Wigglesworthia glossinidia endosymbiont of Glossina morsitans morsitans (Yale colony): one gene and its partners. The protein of the gene in region 1 interacts with the protein of each later gene in a pairwise test. Links are inferred from orthologs where the notes say so. Each region holds a gene or a part of one and is shown in the gene's direction. Other genes may lie near its edges. The genes, in order: dnaE, dnaQ and rplL.

Region 1 (10,057 bases):
TTTTATCTAATAGTCGATTTAGAAACAAATTATCTTTATGTAAAGCTTCAGCAATTATTATTTCTAAACAAGATTTACCGTTCTGCAAACAAAATGCATTAGTAGCAAAAAATCCCTATCTTGCTTATGCAAAAACAGCTCAAATTATGAATACTGTACCAAAACAAAATTACGGAATTAGTAAAAATTCTATTATTTCTAAAGATGTATTATATGGTAAAAATATTAGTATCGGACATAATTCAGTAATTGAATCTGGAGTAAAGTTAGGAGATAATGTCACTATTGGATCAGGATGTTTTATTGGTCAACAATCATCTATTGGATCTTATACACGTCTATGGGATAATACTACTATATATTATCGCACTGTAATTGGAAAACATTGCATATTGCATGCTGGTAGCATAATAGGAGCAGATGGTTTTGGATATGTGAATGATCACGGAATTTGGGTTAAAATACCGCATTTAGGCAGAGTTGTACTTGGTAATAATATTGAAATTGGTTCATTAACAACAATAGATCGAGGATCTTTAGATGATACATATATCGGAAATGGAGTAATTATTGATAATCAATGTCAAATTGCACATAATGTAAATATTGGAGATCATACAGCAATTGCTGGAGGAGTAATTATGGCAGGCAGCGTTAGTATTGGTCGTAATTGTATGATTGGAGGAGCTAGCGTGATTAACGGACATATTAAGATTTGCGATCAAGTTGTAATTACAGGTATGTCGATGGTAATGCGTTCCATTAATTCTCCTGGTATATATTCTTCAGGCATTCCAGCACAACCAAATAAAAAATGGCGACAAAATACTGCATTAATAATGCATGTTAATAAGATTAAGAAAAAAATACAAAAATTAAAAAAACAAATTTCAGAAATTAATTTATTATAAAATAAATTAACAATTTTATTTTTTATTTTATTTAAATAGCAAATTATTTGTGCTTTTTAGTTTTAGCATTATGTTACATTAATACAACGCTTTAAACAGGAAAAGTGTTTTGACTACTAACAATAATACTCTGAATATCGAAGAGATATTAGAATTTTTACCTCATCGTTTTCCATTTTTACTTGTTGATCGTGTTTTAGATTTTGAAAAAGGAAAATTTTTACGTGCAATTAAAAATGTCTCTTTTAATGAACCATTTTTTCAAGGACATTTTCCAGGTAATCCAATTTTTCCAGGTGTACTTATTCTTGAAGCGATGGCACAAGCAACTGGAATTTTAGCATTTAAAAGTTCAGGAAAATTATCTCCTGGAGAATTATATTATTTCGCTGCTGTTGATCAAGCACGATTTAAGAAACCTGTTCAACCAGGAGATCAAATGATTTTACAAGTAACTTTTATTAAAGAGCGTCGAGGTGTAGCAAGATTTAATGGAGTTGCAAAAGTAGATAGTCACATAATTTGTGAAGCGTCGATGATGTGCGCTCGTAGACGGGGATTAAATGTTCGTGATTAATCAATCTGCTTTCGTGCATCCTAGCGCTATTATTAACGAAAATGCTATTATTCATGCAAACGTTTGCATTGGACCATTTTGTTTTATTGATGCACAAGTTGAAATTGGTGCACGCACCATATTAAAATCACATGTAATTATTAACGGTTTAACACATTTAGGAGAAGATAATTCTATTTATCAATTTTCATCTATCGGAGAAGTAAATCAAGATCTCAAATATTCCGGAGAAAAAACTCGTGTTTGTATTGGAGATAGAAATATTATTCGAGAAAATTCTACAATTCATCGTGGTACAATACAAGGACATAGTATAACAAAAATTGGTAATGATAATTTATTCATGGTCAATGTACATATAGCACATGATTGTATAATAGGTAATAATTGCATTTTAGCGAATAATGTAACCCTAGGAGGTCATGTAAAAATTGAAGACTATGTCATTATAGGAGGAATGACCGCCATACATCAAAATTGCATAATTGGACCACATGTAATGATTGGTGGATGCTCTGGAGTATCTCAAGACATACCTCCTTTCATTCTTGCGCAGGGAAATCATGCTAAGCCTTTTGGAATCAATATAGAAGGCTTAAAACGTCGAGGTTTTGATAAAAAAACAAGAATTGCTATTCGAAATGCTTATAAAATTATTTATCGTAGAGGAAATACCCTAGAAAATATTAAATATGAGCTTAAAAAACTCGCTAAATCACATAAAATTATTTATTTATTTTTAGATTTTTTTACACAATCCAAACGAGGAATTATTAGATAATTGAATATGCAATATATTTCAATCGGCATAGTAGTCGGAGAAATTTCTGGAGATTTAATTGGCGCAAGTTTAATAAAAACTTTAAATAGTTTAATGCCAAACATTAAATTTTTTGGAATGACAGGACCAGAGATGCTAAAGGAAAAAAATGTTGAATCTTGGTATTCAATAGATGAATTGTCAATCATAGGAATTACTGAAGTTTTATGGAAAATTCCTAAAATTATTAAAATTAGAAAAATTTTAATTAAAAAATTTATTTTTTTAAAACCTGATTTATTTATTGGTATTGATGCTCCAGAATTTAATCTTGATTTAGAATTAGCATTAAAAAAAAAAGGCATAAAAACTATGCATTATATCGGGCCATCTATATGGGCTTGGAGAAAAAATAGAATATTCAAAATTAAAAAAGCTATCGATAAAATCTTAGTTATATTACCTTTTGAAAAAAAAATATATGATTATTTTCATATACCATGTAAATTTATTGGACATCCATTAGCAGATAAAATACCTATTCATCCAAATAAATCTAAAATACGTTCTATTCTAGGTATTCAAAAAAAAACACCTTGCTTAGCTTTACTTCCAGGAAGTCGTATCGCTGAAATTAATCTATTAAGTGAACGTTTTTTAAATGCTGCAAAAATTATAAAATATCATTTTCCAGAACTTAAAATTTTAGTTCCAATGGCAAATTTCTTTTTAAGAAAAAGATTTACATATATTCAATCTCGAGTTGCACCTGAACTACCAATAAAGATTTTAAACAAAAGTTCTTATAAAATTTTAGCATGTTCAGATGCTGCAATTGTTGCTTCTGGAACAGCTACATTAGAGTGCATGTTAGCAAAGTGTCCCATGGTTGTTGGATATTATATGACAACATTTAATTTTATTTTGTTAAAAATTTTAGTGTATACTAAATGGATATCACTACCTAATCTAATTGCAAAAAAATCCATTGTATCAGAAAAAATACAGCAAGAATGTTGTCCAGAAATTTTAGCAAAAGAAATTTTATCTTTTTTCAATGATCCACAAAAAACAAAAAAAATAAAAAATATATTTTATAATTTACATAACAAAATACGCTGTAATGCAGATTATAAAGCTGCCCGTTCTGCTTTATCTCTATTAAAGATAACGTGAAATAAAATCAAAATGTTGTACTTAAAGGAAATATAAACATGTCCGAACCATGCTTTGTGCATTTAAAAATACATAGCGATTATTCTATTATAGACGGTTTATCTAAAATAGAAGATATTTTAAGCCAAGCTAAAAAACTTAATATGCCCGCTATAGCTATTACAGATTTTACTAATATATATGGATTTATTAAATTTTATACTACTGCACATAAATTAGGAATTAAGGCAATTGTTGGTGCAGATTTTTTATTAAAACATGTTGTATATTTAAAAGAAGAAATTTCTGAAATTACTATTCTTGCAGCTAATAACATTGGGTATCATAATTTAATTATGCTTATTTCTAAAGCTTACCGATATGGATATACAGATGTAGGTCCAACAATTAATCGTAATTGGTTAGTGCAATATAGTTCAGGATTAATTATTTTGTCTGGATCGATGTTTGGTGAATTAGGCAAATATCTGGAAAAAAACGAACAAGATAATATTATAAATTGCATCAATTTTTATAAAAAATATTTTTACAACCGATTTTATTTAGAATTAATACGCGTTGGATATAGAAATGAAGAAAACTACATTCAATCAGCATTAAAAATATCGTTAAAATATCATATTCCTGTCGTAGCAACGAATAAAGTCTGTTTTATTCATCCTAAAAATTTTCAATCACACATGGTAAAAATGGCAATTTATAAAAACACTACATTAAAAAATTTAAAAATTACACAATATACTACTAATCAGTATATGCGTAGTTCAGAAGATATGTGTATTTTGTTTTCTGATATACCAGAAGCGTTAAAAAATAGTGTAGAAATTTCAAAACGGTGCAACGTAACTGTAAATTTAAAAAAAAATCACCTACCAAAAATTTTTACGAAAAATTTTTCTTCAGAAGAGTATTTAAAAAAATGTGTAAAATTAGGTTTAGAAGAAAGATTGAAAATAAAATTTCCATCTGAACTAAAAAAAAATATTCATAGAAAAAAATATGATATCCGCATAAAACATGAACTTAATATAATTAATAAAATGCAATTTTCTAGTTATTTTTTGATTGTTATGAAATTTATAAAATGGGCGAAAGAAAATCGTATTCCAGTTGGTCCAGGTAGAGGATCTGGTGCAGGATCTTTAGTAGCATACGCATTAAACATTACCGATATTGACCCATTGAAATTTGGATTGATCTTTGAAAGATTTTTAAATCCGGAAAGAATTTCTATGCCCGATCTAGATATAGATTTTTGTATGGAAAAAAGAGATCTAGTAATTGATTATGTTATTCAAGTATATGGAGAAAAATCTGTTGCACAAATTATTACTTTTGGAACTATGACAGCAAGATCTGTAATTCGAGACGTCGGCAGAGTGTTAGGATACCCATATGCATTTGTAGATAGAATTTCAAAATTAATTCCATTAGATTTTGGAATAACTTTACAAAAATCTTTAATAACTGTAAAACAATTACAGCAACTATATAATAGTGACGAAGAAGTAAAAACAATTATTAATATGGCAAAAAATCTCGAAGGTTCTATAAAAAATGTTGGAAAACATGCTGGAGGAATAGTAATTGCGCCAAATAAAATTACTAACTTTACTCCAATATATTATGATTTTAAAAATCATACTCAACTTACTCAATTTGATAAAGATGATATCGAAAAAGTAGGATTAGTAAAATTTGATTTTTTAGGTTTACGTACACTTACTGTAATTGATTGGACTGTAAAAATAATCAACAGAAAAAAATCAGCAAAAAATCTGGATTTAATAAATATTGTTGATATTGATTTAAATGATACAAAAAGTTTTAATACATTAAAAAAAGCGCAGACTACTGCTATCTTCCAATTAGAATCTAAAGGCATTAGAGAATTGATTAAAAGATTACAACCAGATTGTTTTGAAGATATTATTGCTTTAGTTGCATTATTTCGTCCGGGCCCATTAAAATCAGGAATGGTAGAAAATTTTATTAATAGAAAACATGGTCGTGAAAAAATTGCTTATCCTGACCCAATATGGCAACATAAATTGTTAGAACCAATTTTACAATCAACTTATGGCATTATTTTATATCAAGAGCAAGTAATGAATATTGCTCAAATTTTAGCAGGATATTCTTTAGGAGAAGCAGATATTCTAAGAAGAGCAATGGGCAAAAAAAAACAGCAAGAAATGTCAGAACAACGTGCAAGATTTAAATCTGGTGCTTTAAAAAAAGGAATTAATGAAATTTTTTCAATGAAAATATTTGATTTATTAGAAAAATTTTCCGGATACGGCTTTAACAAATCTCATTCAACAGCATACGCTTTACTTTCTTATCAAACATTGTGGTTAAAAACACATTATCCGTCTGAATTTATGGCAGCAGCTATGAGTGCCGATATAGATAATACTGAAAAAATTATTATTTTATCAGAAGAATGCAAAAATTTAGGCATTAAAATTCTTTCTCCAAATATCAACATTGGTAATTATTATTTTCGTTCAGAAAATAATACAATTATATATGGATTAGGTGCAATTAAAGGTGTCGGAGTTTCTTCGGTACAAGATATTATAAAACAATTAAAAAAAGATGGAAATTTTAAAAATATATTTGATTTATGTGCACGTACAGATTCTAAAAAATTAAGTCAAAGAGTTATAGAAAAATTAATTTATTCGGGAGCCTTGGATACGTTACAAAAAAATCGTTTCAATAGCATACAAGAGTTGCCAAATGCTATAAAATATGCGCGTCAAAAAACAACAAATGTTCTTTATAAACAAACAGACATGTTTCATAAAATTTTAAATTCATTTCAAATGAAAAAAAATATTACTCGTAATGAACCAAAAAATTTTTTGTTTGATCATTTTCATTTTTTAGAAGAAGAAAAAAATGCTTTAGGATTTTATTTAAGTGCACATCCGATTCAAAAGTATTTAAAAGAGCTTCTTCATTATTCAAACGGAAAATTTTTGAAAGATATTAAATCTAGTTTAAAAGGACAAAATAGAACAGTGTTTGGTATTATATCTTCAATTAAAATGATACGCGATAAATCTGGAAATTATTTTCAATCATTAATTTTAGATGATTCTTCAAAAAAATTAGAAATAATATTAAATTCTGAATTATCTAATAAATATAAAAATATTATTAAAAAAAATAAAATTATTCTTTTAAATGGAAAAATTTTATTTCAAAAAAATTATTTGAGAATTTTTTGCAAAAAATTAATGAGTATAGATGAAGCTCGAAAAAAATATGTAAAAAAAATCAACTTATTTTTATCATATCATAAAGATTTAAATAATTTATCAGAAAATATACGTACACTTTTAAATAAAGAAAAAACAGGAAATATATTAATTGAATTTTTTACTAAAAATAAGAATAATATAATTAAATTATATGATACAGAAAAATTTTATATAGAACCTACAGAAAAAACGATTAAAAATATATATTTAATACAACATATTAGAAAAGTTCATTTTGAATTTTATTAAGATATTATGAATTTAAATTTTCTTGATTTTGAACAACCTATTGCGAATTTAGAAGCTAAAATTAATTCTTTAGTTGAATTAAGCAATCGAGATAAAACATTACATATTAATTTAGATAAAGAAATTCTTTGTTTACGTAAAAAAAGCTCAGAACTGACAAAAAAAATTTTTTCTAACCTTGATGCATGGCAAATTACTCAATTAGCAAGACATCCCATGCGACCATATACTCTAGATTATATAAAAAATATTTTTACAGATTTTGATGAATTTTCTGGTGATCGTTTATATGGTGATGACAAAGCAATTGTTGGAGGGATAGGTCGATTAAATTCAAGACCAGTTATGGTAATTGGTCATCAAAAAGGTAGGAATATAAAAGAAAAAATTTTTAGAAATTTTGGAATGCCTGCTCCAGAAGGTTATAGAAAAGCATTAAGACTAATGCAAATGGCAGAACAATTTAAACTGCCCGTAATTACATTTATTGATACTCCTGGCGCTTATCCCGGAATAGGTGCTGAAAAAAGAGGACAATCAGAAGCGATTGCAAAAAATTTAAGAGAAATGTCTACACTAGAAGTGCCTATAATTTGTACTGTTATAGGCGAAGGTGGTTCTGGAGGCGCTTTGGCAATTGGAGTGGGTGATAAAATTAATATGTTACAATATAGTATATATTCAGTAATTTCTCCAGAAGGATGTGCAGCAATTTTGTGGAAAAATGTAGAAAAAGCCCCGATCGCTGCAAAATCTATGGGAATTATTGCAAATCAATTAAAAAAATTAAATTTAATTGACACCGTTGTTCCTGAACCTTTAGGAGGAGCTCATCGAAATTTACAGACTGTTACTTCTAATTTAAAAGATAGATTAATCAAAGATCTCAAAATACTAGATAAAATGACAACTACTGATTTGTTAAGCAGTAGATATAAAAAATTGATGAATTATGGAAATATTTAAAATATGTACTAAACATCATAAATAAAAATATACAAAGTTTAATTTTATAAAAATATAAATTTAAAAAAAATAATATAATCTATATAAAATTTTAATATTTTAAATTTATAAAGTAAATAATTTATTTAAATGTAAAATGTATTATATAATAATCTACATTATTTATAATTTAATTTTTATAAGATTTCATACATAACAAATCTTCTTTATTAAAATGATTAGCTATTTTATTGTTGGTTCATTATTAGTAATAATTAGTATTATACTAAGTTCATTTTCTTCAAGATTGGGGATTCCTATTTTATTGATTTTTTTAGTACTTGGAATGTTAGCTGGCATTGACGGTATAGGGAAAATAGATTTTAATGATTATTCTGTTGCTTATACAATAAGTAATTTAGCATTAGCAATTATTTTATTAGATGGAGGCATGAAAACTAAGTTTCAAGCATTTCGAATAGCATTGTTGCCAGCTTTATCATTATCTACACTTGGCGTTATTATTACATCAGGACTTACTGGGATCGTTGCAGCATGGATATTTAAGTTAGATATTTTAGAAGGCATGTTAATTGGTGCTATAATCGGATCAACGGATGCTTCTGCTGTTTTTTCATTATTAGGCAATACAAATCTAAAAGAACATGTAAATGCTACATTAGAGATTGAATCTGGAAGTAACGATCCAATGTCTATGTTTTTAACTACTATACTCATTTCTACTATTCAAAATAAATATCCTACATATGTAAATTTTACTGTTTTATTGCATTTATTTTATGAATTTGGATTAGGTATTTTACTTGGATGCATAGGAGGGTGGTGTATATGTAAAATTATTAATCGTTTAAAATTAGCACATTCTTTATATCCACTTTTAGCTTTAAGTGGAGGAATTATGCTATTTAGTATCACTAATTTATTGCATGGTAGCGGTATTTTATCAGTTTATTTATGCGGTTTAATGTTAGGCAATTATCCTATTCGTAATCGTTTTGAAATTTTGCAAATGTTTGACGGCATGACATGGTTAAGTCAAATTTGCATGTTTTTAATTTTAGGATTACTAGTGACTCCTAGCGACTTGTTAAGCATTGCTAAGCCAGCATTATTGTTGTCTTTTTGGATTATTTTTATTGCACGTCCTTTATCTGTATTATTTGGGTTATTACCGTTTAAAAAATATTCTAAAAAAGAACTTTTATTTTTGTCTTGGGTAGGTTTAAGGGGAGCTGTACCTATTATTCTTTCGGTATTTCCTATGATGGCTGGTTTAGATAATGCACGTTTTTATTTTAATGTATCTTTTTTTATTGTTTTAATTTCTTTATTGATACAAGGTACATCAATTAATTTTGCTGCAAAATTAACCAACGTAATAGCTGAAAAGATGTGTCAACCAATTTTTCGGGGAGGTATAAGTTTTTATCAAGAAAATTCTTGGGAGATATTAATTTACCAAATTAAAATTGGAAGTCATTTATCTAATGTTCCAATCAATCAATTAAGTTTGCCACGATTTGTGTATATTGTAGCAATTTTTAGAAAAAATAAATTTGTTCAAGTTGTTTCTCGAAACGTTTTAAATTGTGAAGATATCGTAATTTTTATAGGAAAAACATCTGCAATATTTAAATTAGAAAAATTGTTTAATAGTTAAAATTTTTAATATATTTAAAATACTTATTTTATTCAACTTTTACGGATACTCTCGAATTAATTTTACACATTAATTCATAACTAGTTGTTCTTGCTGACTGAGCAATATCGTTTATTTTAATATTTTTTCCCCATAATTCTACTTTAGAACCAATTTTAGCATTTGGGCACGGTTTTAAGTCGACTGTTAACATATCCATGTATATAGAACCAATTACTTGTGTGCGAATACCATCTACTAATACTGGAGTTCCGCTCGTATTAATGTTATAAGGGTATCCATCTGCGTATCCGCAAGAAACTATCCCAATAATATTATCAAATTTTGAATAATAATTTTTTCCATATCCAATAAATTTTTTAGAATTTACTTTTTGAATGGCTATTAATTTACTTTCTAGTGTCATAACTGGTTCAAAATCATCATATTTTTGATCAAAAAAATTTTTTTGAAACGGCAATATTCCATATAATATTATTCCTGGCC
Region 2 (8,958 bases), 320 kb from region 1 along the record:
TGGAGCAAATGACGGACAAGTAGTTAACATCGATCTATTTAAATTGGATACAGAATCTCTGCACGTTAAAGATTTTAATGTAAATTCAGATGCTCTGTACGCTTCTGACATAGACGAAAATGCTGTTACAAGTGCTAAGATAGGAATAGAAGCAAAAAAAATATTAGATTCTAGCACTCCAGAAAGTAAAAAGAACATTAAACGCCAATTATATGAATCAGGCGGCGAATATTTCTTTAAACAAATTGACGGCAATGAATACTATAAAGTAGAAATATCAAATACGGGAGTAGCACAGTACAACTCATCTTCCCCAGCCGAATTAACTGAAATACCTAAGTCAGTAAAAACAGCTCAAATAACAGTAGAAATTGATCCAAAAACGCTTGCAGTAGGAGAAACATTAAAATCTTATATGAAAGATGGTATTCAACAGTATCTTATACACAAACAAGAAGGAGATAAAGAAATCTATCACGAAGCTATTATTAATTACGAAGGAAAAGTAAAATCAGGTTCCGAACTAGATTTCGAAACACTTTTAACCATGGACCCATTAAAAGAAATAGATGATGCTATCGCAAAAATAGACGATATACGAGGATCTTTAGGAGCAACTCAAAATCGATTAGGTTCCGTAATTAATAGTTTAAGTACTACAATAGCAAATTTGACACAGTCAAGATCAAATATTTTAGATGCAGATTTTGCCACAGAAGTATCTAACATGAATCGCGCTAACATTCTACAACAAGCAGGTACAGCAGTTTTAGCACAAGCTAATGCGGTTCCTCAAAATATTTTAGCTCTATTAAGATAGAGAAATAAAACAAATATATGGTCCTATATATTTCGGGGCCATATATTTTCAGAAAATAAATAAATCAAAAAAACTCATTATTATAACAATACGAAGAACAAAATTCTTTAAACTTTTCGTTGCAAATTTTACACTGAAGAAAAAGTACATTACATTTTTTTCTTGCGCAATTTTTATGTAAATAAGATTGATTAATTTTACACTGATGACAATAAGATACTATATTTATATTAGTATTTTCAAACAGACGTGCATCAAATACAAACATTTTACCTAAAAATTTTACAGCATATTTTTTTTTTCTCATATAATTAATATAATTTATAATACCGCCTTTTAAAAAAAATACATGTTCGAAATTATTTTGTATTAACCATGCGCTCGCTTTTTCGCATCTAATACCTCCTGTACAATATAAAACAATCTTTTTATGCTGATAATTTTTGAGCGCCCTAGTCATGTTTGTTAATTGGTTTCTAAAAGTTTGTGCAGGCACATGTATTGAATTTTCAAAATGTCCTATTTCATATTCATAATTATTTCTTACATCTACAATTAAGCAATTTTTGCTATTAGACATAGTGTTAAATTGTTTCACTGATATACATTTGCCTAATTTTTCTACATTAAATTTAAAATTTTTAATACCATCATTTACAATATGAGGTCTAACTTTTACTTGTAATTTATAAAAAGATATTGAATGATCGTCAGTCGAAAAATTAAATTTTACATTTTTAAAAATTGGATTTAATTCATATAAAAAATTTTTTAATATATATATATATTTTTTATATATATAAATCTGCGCGTTAATGCCTTCTTGAGCAATATAAATTCTTCCCAAGATTTTTAACTCTTTTAATTTATTCAGTAATATTAATTGTAATTTTTTTGGATTTTGAATGTGGAAATATCGGTAAAAAGATATTGTTTTCTTTTCTTTAAAAGTTAAACTAGATTTTATATTAATGTTTTTCATAAAGATTTAAACAATTAAAATTTTTATATAAAAAATTGTATTTCAAAATTATAAATCAAGCATAAATTTATTTCAAATTACATAAAAATTAAATTTTCGATAAAATTAATGTAATTATTTTGATTTAAGTAAATTTTTTTTGGATTGTAACCAAATTAAAAAATGTAACTTACTTAAAATTACAGGATCATTCAATATAAATAAGCGTTCAAAAATATCGAGATTTTTAATTCCTTTTAAAAAAATAATATTTAAATACTTTTGTCTGTTGATTTCAATTAATTCAGAATGATTGTGTCGTGAATTTGCAAATGTTATAGCAAGTGCATTATACGCAGGATGTATAATAGCTTGAAAAAAACCATTTTTTAATAATCTTGATTGATTAATTTTAAAATATTTTTTAGTATTCACTAGTTCTTTTGGTGGTAAATATTCTTCAGGAATTAGAAATAAATTCAATTTTTTTAAAAATAAACCTATAGTCGAATAACTTGAATAAACAGAAATTAATGGCGACATAATCAACGCACTAAGAATAGGAATGAACCAAAATAAATATTTAAAATTAATATAAAAAATTAATCCTAAGGTCCAAAAAATTCCAATTAATACTTGCGATAAATGATGCTTGAAAGCATCACGCCAACTCGTGATTTCGTTGTTACGTTTTGGCGATTTCCACGTTATTGGACGTCCAATACATGCACTAAAAATAAAAAATGTATGACATACCATTTTAATCGGAGTAAAAAACATAGAAAATATTATTTCTAATAATATTGATAATATAAAACATTTAGCACCTCCAAATGGTTTTGAATTTTTGGAAATTATTAACGTTATACTAAATAACTTTGGTAAAAATAACAAAAATAAAGTTACAAAAAATAGTTCTGTAGCTATTTTTAAATACCAATAAGGAAAAAAATGAAAATAAGAGTTTATTGCAGAAATATATTGAAATTTAATATTATATATTATTTGTAATATTGTAGATAAAATTAAAAATGCAAACCAAAGCGGCGCTGATAAATACGACATCACTCCAGTTAAAAATACTATTCTATGCACTGGATGCAATCCTCTAACTAGAAATAATCTAAAATTCATTAAATTTCCGTAACACCATCTGCGATCTCGTTTTAATTCATCTAATAAGTTAGGTGGTGGCTCTTCATAACTCCCAGGTATATCATATGCAATCCATACTCCCCACCCGGCACGACGCATTAGAGCGGCTTCAACAAAATCATGTGATAAAATTGATCCAGACAAAATTCCGCTTCCAGGAAGGGGGGCGAGAATACAATTTTTCATAAATGGTTGAATTCGAATAATAGCGTTATGTCCCCAATAATGTGATTCTCCTAATTGCCAAAAATGCATTCCAGCTGTAAATAAAGGAGTATATACTTGTGTTGCAAACTGATGATAACGTGCGTATAAAGTATTCATGCCTGAAGTTTTTGGAATACTTTGGATAATTCCTGCTTTAGGATTTGATTCCATTAATTTGACAAGATGAATAAGACAATTTCCGCTCATGACACTATCTGCATCTAAAATAACCATATATGAGTATTTTTTACCCCATCTGCGGCAAAAATCATCAATATTTCCACTTTTTTGTTTTATACGTCTATGACGACGTCGGTAAAAAATATTATTAAATCCCTTGGTTTCTTCACATAATTCTATCCAAGACTTTTGTTCTGAAACACAAATATCTGGATTGTAACTATCGCTTAATATATATATATCAAAAAATTTAATTTTTCCAGTAGCTATAATAGATTCATAAGTAGCTTTTAAACCTGCAAATACACGTTCAACATTTTCATTACAAATCGGCATTAAAATCGCAGTTCGGTGGTGATGATTTAATTTTTTTTTAATATGATTGTTAGAAATATTAAATTTATCATTTTTTACACTTAATTGAATAAATCCCATAAATGCAGTCCAAAAACTAGCTGAAACCCAAAAAAATAAAACAAAAAATAGTAATAATATTGTAGTATGTAATGTATATAAGATAATTTTTTCAGAATATTTTAAAAAACTATAATTGAAGTTATGAATTAAATTTATACAAGATAAATTTTGGTGTAATAAAATACTATTTAACTTGTATGATGCTATCGTAGTTTGTATTAAAATTAAAAGTAAAAATATATATCTTCTTGCAATACCTACAATTCTCCATTTTTCTAAATTACACTTTTTTTTATTCTTAAAAATAAATTGAAAAATTTTTTTTTTATTAAAAAGTTGTTTAAAAATTAATATGTAAGAATTAATTATCCATGGTGTTGGAGCAATACTAGAACGATTTACTTTAGGTGTAGATCGGATTAATGGACGATTATTGGAATCTTTTATCATTATTTTTGGAAAATTTATAATTTTTGGCCAAGCTAATTTAAGACGTTTTTTTACAGATGACATCGTGATATCTTTCCAACAAAACATATTATATTTTTTATTTTTATTTTCGATTAAAGCACGATGTATGTAAAATAATCGTTTATAAGTGTATTTGTATATCTTGTGAGTTAAAATATCAATTTTTTTATTTGAACACTTTAAAAGTTTTATATAACTTGTATTAAGCAAAGTAAAATCTCGTCTAATTATTTTAGTTTAAAATTAATATAAATTAAAATTTCAATTTTTATATGTATTAAAATTTAAAATAATTTTTAATTATTCATAATGATAAATTTTTGATCTTTATAAGATATCTTTGAAAAATTTTATAAATTCATTTGAAAAAATTAAATATATTAAATATAATTGATTTATATCAAATATATAAATTTATTGAAACATATCATAGTTCATTATATAATAATAAATATAGTAATTTTACTACAATTTAGTTTATTAATTTTAAAAGGCAGAAGATCTTTAATATGAAATTTACTTATATTTAAATATTTTAAAAATTTTTTCAGAATTATTTTATTTTCATTTTGAAAACTAAAAATTTATTTTTGATTGAAGCATATTTATTAGTTTAATAAAATAAATCAAGTATATATTTTATACATAAAAAAATTGATTATATACTTTTTTAATCGTTATTTCATGTAAATATTTCAAAAATTATTTTTCATTTCTCTAAGAGTTTTAAAAATATACCATTCTTCTTCTAGTAATAAAGATTTTAGCTTGCCTTGAAAATTGAAATTGTAAGGATTTAAAAAGATGTTAATTTGACGTTCTAAATATAATATAGACGGCACAGTGGGTTTTTTATGCAAACGTAGCATTTCGACATGTTTTTTATAAAGTAGCAATGCAGCATTTTCAGGTAATATACTAAGCGCAAAATTCAAATTTTGCAAAGTATATTCGTGTCCTGCACAAATTAGTGTATTTGGAGGCATCTTATTTATTTTTTTAATTGATAGATACATATCATAAGCATTTCCTTCAAATAATCTTCCACATCCTGCAGAAAATAAAGTGTCACCAGAAAAAAACCATGGGGTAGTATAAAATCCTATATGACCTAAAGTGTGTCCGGGAAGATTAAATACCTGAAATATTTGATTTAATAAAAATAACTTATCTCCTTCTTTTACTATTTTAGTAGTACCGTTATAGATTGTTTCTTTAGGGCCATATACAGGAATTTGAAAAATATCTTTCAATTTTTGTACGCCATCAACATGATCGTAATGATGATGCGTTAATAATATTGCGATTGGTATAAAATTTTTTTTTACACATAACTTATATACAGAACTATATTCTCCTGGATCAATAATTAAACATTCTTTTTTTTCATTATATAAAATCCAAATATAGTTATCTTTATTTGATTCAATCTTAGTAAGATACATATAGTTTTCCTGGTTGAGTTGAAATTAATAACATTATTTATTTTTAATACTATTTAATGCATAGTAAACTTATAAAATAAATTGTAATTAATTTTTTTTATACAATAAAAAAATTTTTTTTATTTAACATAGAATTATATCATAATTGCGTTATTATATTTTTGATAAAAAATTTATAACGTTCATGAAAAAAATTTTTATTAAAAAAAATTAAAATTTATATTAGTCAATATAAATTTTATTCAATAAAATACGAATAAACTTTGAGCATCTAAAAAATATAATATTAAATATTGAAATTAAAAATATAATATTAATTTTAACATTTTCGATACTTTATATCTACCGTACTAGGATTTTCAGCAGCAAGACGTGCTAATAAATCACACCTGTCATGCTCTGTGTAATTTGTATGTCCTTTAATCCAATTCCAGTGAACAAGATGTTTTTTTATAAGCGAATCAAGTTGTTTCCATAAATCAATATTTTTTACAGGTTTATTTCTTTTTGTTTTCCAATCATTTTGTTTCCAAAATTGGATCCATTTTGTAATTCCATATCTTAAATAGTTACTGTCTGTATTCAAAGTAATATTATAAATATCTTCTAATGATTCTAAAGCTATGATAGCTGCTAATAATTCCATTCTGTTATTAGTCGTAAAATAATATCCATTACTAATTTCTTTATATAATCCATCACCAAATATTAAAATACCATATCCTCCTGGTCCAGGATTCCCTAAACATGATCCATCTGTAAATATTTTAATTTTCTTTTTCATTGTAATGTATTAATATCTTAAAAACATTTAATTATTTTTAATATATGCAAACTCAAATTGATAGACAAATTGTTTTAGATACTGAAACAACTGGAATCAATAAATATGGACCACATTATTATAATCATAAAATAATTGAGATTGGAGCAATAGAAATTATTAATCGTAGATTCACCAATCAATGTTTTCATACATATTTAAAACCCAATCGTCCCGTAGATATTTCTGCTTTTAAAATACATGGTATTAGTGATGAATTCTTATTTGATAAACCTATTTTTTCTAATATAGCTTTAGATTTTATTAATTTTATCAAAGGGTCGGAGTTAATAATTCATAATGCTAATTTTGATGTAGGATTTATAAATTACGAACTTAAATTAATGCAAAATAATCTTCAAAATATTGCAGAAATTTGCACTGTTACAGATACATTAAAATTAGCAAGAAAAATATTCCCCGGAAAACGTAACAATCTGGATGCATTATCCGAGAGATATGGTGTAAATACTGCAAAAAGAACTATGCATGGAGCATTATTAGATGCTGAAATCCTTTCTCATGTATATCTGTCAATGACAGGAGGGCAAATTTGCATAAATTTTTCAAAAAAAATGAATGCTAATATTTTACGAAAAAATTATAAATTTTTTGATAAAAATCATCATAAAAAAACAATAAAAACAAGCACTCCGATAATTTATGCAAATGCAGAAGAAATACATGCACATAAAAAATATATTCAAATGATAAAAAATACAAATAATTTTTGTTTATGGGATGAAAAATAAAAATTTTCACGAAACTTATAAATACATTAATTTAAGATCAAAGATCTCTACTATATAGATAGTAAGAAGTACGTTTAGTAGTTTTTTTTCTATATATCTTCCAACTTTTTGGAACTATAGGATCTGAATTTGATCGATCTATTTCAATGTAAATCCACGATTTTTGCTTTAAAAAATAATTTTTTTCTAAAAAATAAACTACATAATTAACTAAATTAATATTTAAATATGGAGGATCAATAAAAACTATATCAAAAGAAAATCGTGGTTTTTTTAACCAAATTAAAATATTCGTCGTGATAACACGAAAATTTTTTGCATGTAAATCATTTAATTTTTTCATTAATCTTAGATTAAGATATAAATTTTTTTCTATAAAAAAAACAAATTTGGCATATCTTGACAACGCTTCACTACCCAATATACCGGTACCAGAAAAACAATCTAAACATAAAGATCCTTGAACAACAGGAGCAAGCCAATTAAACAATGTTTCTCGAATCGAACTTAAAGTAGGACGCAAATCAGTAATAAATGGTACTAAAAATTTTGTATTTTTCCATTTTCCTCCAATAATACGAATTTTATGTTTATTTAAATTTTTTATGTTCATTTTTATGATTATAATTATTTATTTAATTATGATTTTAAATATTTATTTAAAAATAGATTATTGATTTAAACTTAATTAAAAATTTAATTAAATGATTAAAATTAACTAATTTTTTAATGGTATAATATATTAATTAATATTTTTTAGTAAACTATCACATAACAAAAAGAATGAAAAATACAAATATAGAAAAAAAATCTAATTTTTTGAAACAATTTAATACTAAAATTTTTGCCAATATAAAATCAAGCTTAATTAACAGCCAAAAATATTTTGGCAAAAAATTGTCTAACATTTTTCAATCTAAACAAATAAATGAAACATTATTTAATGAAATTGAAACACATTTGTTAAGTTCTGATTTAGGAGTACAAACTACAAAAAAAATTCTTGATAGTTTAATAATCGAAAATAAAAAAAAAAATATTGTATGTTCTAATGAATTATATATTTTACTTAAAAAAGAAATTTTGAATATTCTAATTAAAGTGCAAAAACCAATTACTTTTAACAAAAAAATGCCATTTATTATTTTAATGGTAGGCGTAAATGGTGTAGGAAAAACTACTACTATTGTAAAAATGGCATATAAATACAAGTCAGAAGGAAAAAAAGTAGTAATAGTAGCAGGAGATACATTTCGTGCTGGAGCCATAGAACAAATAAAAATATTAGGAGATAAATACGATATTCCAGTAATTTATGATTATTATAAATCTGATGCGGCTTCAATAATATTTATGGCAATTAATTATGCCAAAAAAAATAAAATTCAAATTTTAATTATAGATACTGCAGGAAGATTACATAATAAAATTAATTTAATGAAAGAACTTAAAAAAATAGTACAAGTTATTAAAAAATTAGATTTTACAGCTCCGCATGAAACTATGATCGCTATTGATGCACATACCGGTCAAAATACTATAAATCAGGTAAAAATTTTTAACAACATTATCGATATTAGCGGAATTACATTAACAAAATTAGACGGTACTGCAAAAGGTGGAGCAATTATTGGATTAGCGAATGAATTTCATATTCCTATTCGTTATATTGGATATGGCAAACATGTTCAAGATTTATACCAATTTCAATCTAGTACATTTGTAGA
Region 3 (5,721 bases), 160 kb from region 1 along the record:
AGTTTCAACGAATTAAGCCACACATTAATGTTGGTACAATTGGGCATGTAGACCACGGAAAAACCACATTAACTGCTGCAATTACTACTGTATTAGCTAAAAAATATGGAGGGAATCCTAAAGCATTTGATCAAATTGACAACGCTCCAGAAGAAAAAGCTCGAGGTATTACTATAAATACATCGCACGTAGAATATGATACAAATGCAAGGCATTATGCACATGTAGATTGCCCAGGTCATGCAGATTACGTAAAAAACATGATTACTGGAGCTGCACAAATGGACGGCGCAATTCTCGTAGTTGCTGCTACCGATGGACCTATGCCTCAAACTCGAGAACATATATTACTCGGACGTCAAGTTGGAGTTCCGTACATAGTTGTATTTATGAATAAATGCGACATGGTAGACGACGAAGAATTATTAGAATTAGTAGAAATAGAAATTAGAGAACTACTATCACAATATGATTTTCCTGGAGATGATATTCCAATTATTAGAGGTTCCGCATTAAAAGCATTAGAAAACGATCCTATTTGGACAAAAAAAATATTAGATTTGTCTGAAGCTCTAGATAACTATATTCCTGAACCAAAAAGATCTATCGATCAACCATTTTTATTGCCCATAGAAGACGTATTTTCGATATCTGGAAGAGGCACTGTGGTGACTGGTAGAATTGAACGTGGTACAGTTAAAGTAGGAGAAGAAATAGAAATTGTTGGAATCAAAAAAACAGCAAAAACAATATGTACCGGAGTAGAAATGTTTCGCAAACTTTTGGACGAAGGACGAGCAGGAGAAAATGTAGGTATTTTACTAAGAGGTACTAAACGAGAAGACGTAGAAAGAGGACAAGTTCTTTCTAAACCAGGTTCAATAAAACCACATACACAATTTGAATCAGAAGTGTATGTATTGAAAAAAGAAGAAGGAGGACGTCATACTCCATTTTTTAACGGATATAAACCTCAATTTTATTTCCGTACTACCGATGTCACTGGAAGTATCGAATTACCAAAAGGAATCGAAATGGTTATGCCTGGAGATAATGTTAAAGTATCTGTAAAATTAATTTCTCCTATTGCTATGGACGAAGGATTGCGATTTGCAATTCGAGAAGGCGGACGTACAGTAGGCGCTGGAATTGTATCAAAAATTCTATCTTAAATAGATTTACTGTAAGTTTTCTTTTGCATGAACACTGAACATCAAAAAAATCAAAGTAAATATAAAAAAGACATATTTATTTGGATTTTTGTAATCACTTTATTAATAACAGCATTTTTGTTCAGTGAGCTTTTCCCTACTGAAAACAAAATAATAAAAGTTTTTAGTGTTTCTTTAATGATTTTTCTTGCATGTTTTCTATTTACCACAACAATAAAAGGAAAAAAAATAATAAAATTTATTTATATATCTTGCAAAGAAATGCAAAAAGTAATTTGGCCTTCTTTTCAAGAAGCGTTACAAACTACTTTAATAGTATCTTTAGTAACTCTCATAATGTCTCTTTTGCTTTGGGGACTAGACAGCTTACTGATCCGAATAATATCATTTATAACTGGATTGAGGTTTTAAGATGTCTGAAACTCAAAAAAAACGTTGGTACGTAATTCAAGCATTTTCAGGTTTTGAATCTAAGGTAGCTCAATCTTTAAAAGAACACATCAAATTGTATAATATGGAAAAGTTTTTTGGAGATATTATGATTCCTACAGAAGAAGTGATTGAAATCCGAAATGGACAACGTAAAAAAAGCGAAAGAAAATTTTTTCCAGGATACGTGTTAATACAAATGATTATGCATGATTCTAGTTGGTATATGGTTCGTAGCATTCCAAAAGTTATGGGATTTGTTGGCGGAACATCAGATAAACCGGCACCAATTAGCGACAAAGAAGTTGACTCTATCGTAAAACGATTACAAAAAATAGGCAATAAACCACGTCCAAAAACTTTGTTCGAACCTGGAGAACTAGTAAGAGTCAAAGATGGTCCTTTTTCAGATTTTAATGGAGTAGTTGAAGAAGTCGATTATGAAAAAAATAGATTAAAAGTATCAGTATCAATTTTTGGTAGAGCGACTCCGGTAGAATTAGATTTCAGTCAATTAGAAAAAAATTAATCATTAAATGAAACAATTTTAAATAACTATTACGGATATTATTATGGCAAAAAATGTTAAAGGATATATTAAATTACAAATCGAATCAGGCGCTGCAAATCCAAGTCCTCCAGTTGGACCTGCACTAGGTCAACAAGGAATTAATATAATAGAGTTTTGTAAATCTTTTAATAATCAAACTCAGCATTTTGATCCAGGAACACCTATTCCAGTAATCATTACTGTATATAGTGATAAAACTTTTTCATTCATCATAAAAACACCTCCTACATCATTTTTTTTAAAAAAACTAACTAATATTAAATTAGGTGCAAGCAATTCAAAAGAAAAAAAAATAGGCACAATATCTTTAAGTCAAATCGAAGAAATTGCAAAAAAAAAAGCAGCAGATATGACAGGAAAAAATTTACATGCTATATCTCAATCAATTATTGGTACGGCAAAATCCATGGGATTTTTAATAGAGGACTGATATGTCTCGAATAACAAAAAAAATGCGTTTAATTTCTCAGAAAATTTCTGTTGGCAAACTATATAGTTTTAAACAAGCAATTGAACTATTATATTGTTTGCCCAAGGCTAATTTTATTGAAAATATTGATGCTACAATTAATTTAAACATTAATTCAAAAAAATCCGATCAAAATCTACATAATTCTGTGAAATTACCGTATGTGATAGAAAAAAAAAAATCTTTAGTAGTTTTTGCAGATGGAGCAGATAAAAAATCCGCGTATGATTTAGGAGTAGAATTATCTGGAATGGAAGAAATAGCAGATAAAATCAAAAATAATAAAAAAATTAAAATTGATTTTGTAATCGCTATGCCATACGCAATGTCAATTGTCGAAAAATTAGGACCTATTCTTGGACCTAGAGGATTAATGCCAAATCCTAAAAATGGCACTATAACAGATAATGTCACAGAAGCAATTAAAAACATTCAACAAGGTCAGGTGACTTATCGTAATGATAAATACGGAATTATACATATGACTATTGGAAAAATTAATTTTGAATTTTATAAATTAGAACAAAATTTATTAGTACTGTTGAAAAATATATTAAAAAATAAACCATCTCCAGTGAAAGGTGCATTTATAAAGCAAGTAAATCTCGCGAAAACTATGGGAGGTAGCGTTTTATTAGATCATAATGAATTTTTACAAAAAGTATAGATTAATCAAATAAATTAAAACAACATTATTTATATGCTTAAAATTTTTTTCAAAAAAAATTCTGCACAATAAAAACGTATACACTCAATTTATAAGCAAGATAGTAAATTAATACAAAATTTTATTATCACCTTAAGATACTTATTATCAAATTTAAATATTGCTCATTTATTTATTTTATAGGATAAAATATGGTCTTAAACCTTAAAAAAAAGAAAAATATAATTTCTAAAATTAATCAATGTATGAAATCTGCACTATCGATTGTTATAGCAGATCCAACTGGCATACAAGCAAATGAAATGAATGATTTACGTAAAAAAAGCAGAGCACTAAAAATTGATATTAAATATCTGCGTAATACATTAATAAAATTATCAGTTTTAGGAACTAATTTTTCAAATTTAAAAGATAAAATTAATGGACCCAACTTAATTGCCTTTTCTTATTTACATCCTGGATCCGGAGCACGTTTATTTAAAGAATTTGAACGTAAAAACAACAAATGTAAAATAAAAATAGCAATATTTGAAAAAAAAGTTTTGTTAGATTCAGATATTAATTATTTAGTAGATTTACCAACATACGAAGAGTCAATAAGAAGTTTTATTACAATTATACAAGAAATATCAATCAAAAAATTTATACGTATGTTAATTTTTATTAGACACAGTAAACATATCAATTAAATATCATAAATAAAAATAAAATTTTAGGAGCATACTAAATGTCAATAACTAAGCAACAAATTTTAGATGCAGTCTCTGAAATGTCGGTATTAGAAATTGCCGAGCTCGTTTCTATGATGGAAAAAAAATTTGGAGTTTCTGCGATCGCATCCAATGTGCCTTCGGAATCTAATTCATCTGGAAAATCAGAAGAAAAATCTGAATTTGATGTTTTATTACAGGAAATTGGGAAAAATAAAATTTCTGTTATTAAAGTGGTTCGATCTTCGCTTAGTTTAGGTTTGAAAGAAGCAAAAGATTTAGTAGAATCAACTTTGCCAGTAGTATTAAAATCAGGATTAAATAAAAATGAAGCAGAGTCTTTAAAAAAATCTATAGAATTATCTGGGGCTAAAATTGTCTTACAATAGATATTTTTTATTTTGAAAGTTATTATTTTATCAAATAGCTGGTGTAAAAACCACCAGCGTTTTTTTTATAAAATTATATAAATTATATTTAAATACATAAATACCATTTTTGTAATAAATTTTATACTAAAATAATTATAAATATATAATAAATTTATTTTATTAAAAATAATACATATTATATAAAATATACTTTATGAAATTTTTAAAATTTTATTTATCGGGGAACTCATGTCTTATTCTTATACTGAAAAAAAACGCATTCGAAAAGACTTTGGAAAACGTCCGCAAGTTTTAAATATACCATATTTACTTGCCATTCAAATTGATTCATTTCAAAAGTTTATAGAACGCGATCCAAGTGGTTGTTATGGATTAGAAGCAGCTCTTCGTTCAATTTTTCCTATAAAAAGTTACAATGGAAATGCAGAATTACGATATGTAAATTATCACCTCGGTGAGCCTATATTTGATGTCAAAGAATGTCGAGTAAGAAGCGCTACATTTTCTGCACCACTTAGAGTAATATTACGTTTAGTAGTATATGATAATGAATCAAAAAATATAGTAAAAAACATAAAAGAACAAGAAGTATATATGGGAGAAATTCCATTAATGACGCATAATGGCACGTTTATTATTAATGGTACTGAAAGAGTAGTAGTATCTCAATTACATCGTAGTCCAGGTGTATTTTTTGACAGTGACAAAGGAAAAACGCATTCCTCTGGAAAAGTATTATATAATGCACGCATTATTCCTTATAGAGGATCATGGTTAGATTTTGAATTTGATGCAAAAGACCATTTATTTGTAAGAATTGACCGTCGTCGTAAATTACCCGTGACAATTTTGCTAAAAGCTTTGAATATTGATATTCCAAATATGTTAAACATATTTTTTGAACGCGTAACATATTATATCAACAAAAAAGAAGAGCTTTTCATGCATTTAATTCCAAAACGTTTACGTGGAGAAACGGCATTATTTGATATTATCGCTCAAGGCAAAATTTATATTGAAAAAGGCCGTCGTATTACAGCTAGACATATTCGAAAATTAGAAATTGACAAAATTTCGCAAATTCAAGTACCTTTTGAGTATATTATAGGAAAAGTTGTTATTAAAGATTATATTGATACACGAACAAATAAAATTATTGTTACTGCAAACACTGAGATTACTGAAGAAATTATTTTAAAATTAAAAAAATCTGGTTTTGATTTAGTTGAAACTTTATTTACAAATGATTTAGATCATGGTTCTTACATATCGGAAACATTACGAATCGATTCTACACATGATCAAACAAGT

The links.
Region 2: the proteins of dnaE (region 1) and dnaQ interact in binary tests that used the Escherichia coli proteins (3 or more experiments, as listed by UniProt). The link is inferred for Wigglesworthia glossinidia endosymbiont of Glossina morsitans morsitans (Yale colony) from one-to-one orthologs.
Region 3: the proteins of dnaE (region 1) and rplL interact in binary tests that used the Escherichia coli proteins (3 or more experiments, as listed by UniProt). The link is inferred for Wigglesworthia glossinidia endosymbiont of Glossina morsitans morsitans (Yale colony) from one-to-one orthologs.

Annotation. Positions count from the first base shown.
Region 1 is NC_016893.1:393,633-403,689, forward strand. Bases 3,149-7,145 are described here. They hold dnaE (DNA polymerase III subunit alpha), read left to right. Parts: upstream 3,149-3,462; coding sequence 3,463-6,945; downstream 6,946-7,145. Other genes in these bases: lpxB (lipid-A-disaccharide synthase), read left to right, coding at 3,149-3,424; accA (acetyl-CoA carboxylase carboxyl transferase subunit alpha), read left to right, coding at 6,952-7,145. Outside these bases: lpxD (UDP-3-O-(3-hydroxymyristoyl)glucosamine N-acyltransferase), read left to right, coding at 1-911; 3-hydroxyacyl-ACP dehydratase FabZ, read left to right, coding at 1,021-1,488; lpxA (acyl-ACP--UDP-N-acetylglucosamine O-acyltransferase), read left to right, coding at 1,481-2,269; more of lpxB, read left to right, coding at 2,276-3,148; more of accA, read left to right, coding at 7,146-7,911; WIGMOR_RS01950 (potassium/proton antiporter), read left to right, coding at 8,126-9,571; alr (alanine racemase), read right to left, coding at 9,600-10,057. UniProt on the Escherichia coli protein: DNA polymerase III is a complex, multichain enzyme responsible for most of the replicative synthesis in bacteria. This DNA polymerase also exhibits 3' to 5' exonuclease activity. The alpha chain is the DNA polymerase catalytic subunit.
Region 2 is NC_016893.1:70,049-79,006, forward strand. Bases 5,460-8,357 are described here. They hold dnaQ (DNA polymerase III subunit epsilon), read left to right. Parts: upstream 5,460-6,484; coding sequence 6,485-7,231; downstream 7,232-8,357. Other genes in these bases: gloB (hydroxyacylglutathione hydrolase), read right to left, coding at 5,460-5,656; rnhA (ribonuclease HI), read right to left, coding at 5,976-6,440; rsmD (16S rRNA (guanine(966)-N(2))-methyltransferase RsmD), read right to left, coding at 7,269-7,844; ftsY (signal recognition particle-docking protein FtsY), read left to right, coding at 8,015-8,357. Also shown: WIGMOR_RS00345 (FliC/FljB family flagellin), read left to right, coding at 1-820; oxygen-dependent tRNA uridine(34) hydroxylase TrhO, read right to left, coding at 885-1,802; glucans biosynthesis glucosyltransferase MdoH, read right to left, coding at 1,917-4,421; more of gloB, read right to left, coding at 4,907-5,459; more of ftsY, read left to right, coding at 8,358-8,958. UniProt on the Escherichia coli protein: DNA polymerase III is a complex, multichain enzyme responsible for most of the replicative synthesis in bacteria. The epsilon subunit contain the editing function and is a proofreading 3'-5' exonuclease.
Region 3 is NC_016893.1:231,825-237,545, reverse strand. Bases 3,021-5,721 are described here. They hold rplL (50S ribosomal protein L7/L12), read left to right. Parts: upstream 3,021-4,035; coding sequence 4,036-4,407; downstream 4,408-5,721. Other genes in these bases: rpoB (DNA-directed RNA polymerase subunit beta), read left to right, coding at 4,639-5,721; rplJ (50S ribosomal protein L10), read left to right, coding at 3,500-3,997; rplA (50S ribosomal protein L1), read left to right, coding at 3,021-3,308. In the rest of the region: tuf (elongation factor Tu), read left to right, coding at 1-1,172; preprotein translocase subunit SecE, read left to right, coding at 1,200-1,583; transcription termination/antitermination protein NusG, read left to right, coding at 1,585-2,130; rplK (50S ribosomal protein L11), read left to right, coding at 2,174-2,602; more of rplA, read left to right, coding at 2,604-3,020. UniProt on the Escherichia coli protein: The binding site for several of the GTPase factors involved in protein synthesis (IF-2, EF-Tu, EF-G and RF3). Is thus essential for accurate translation.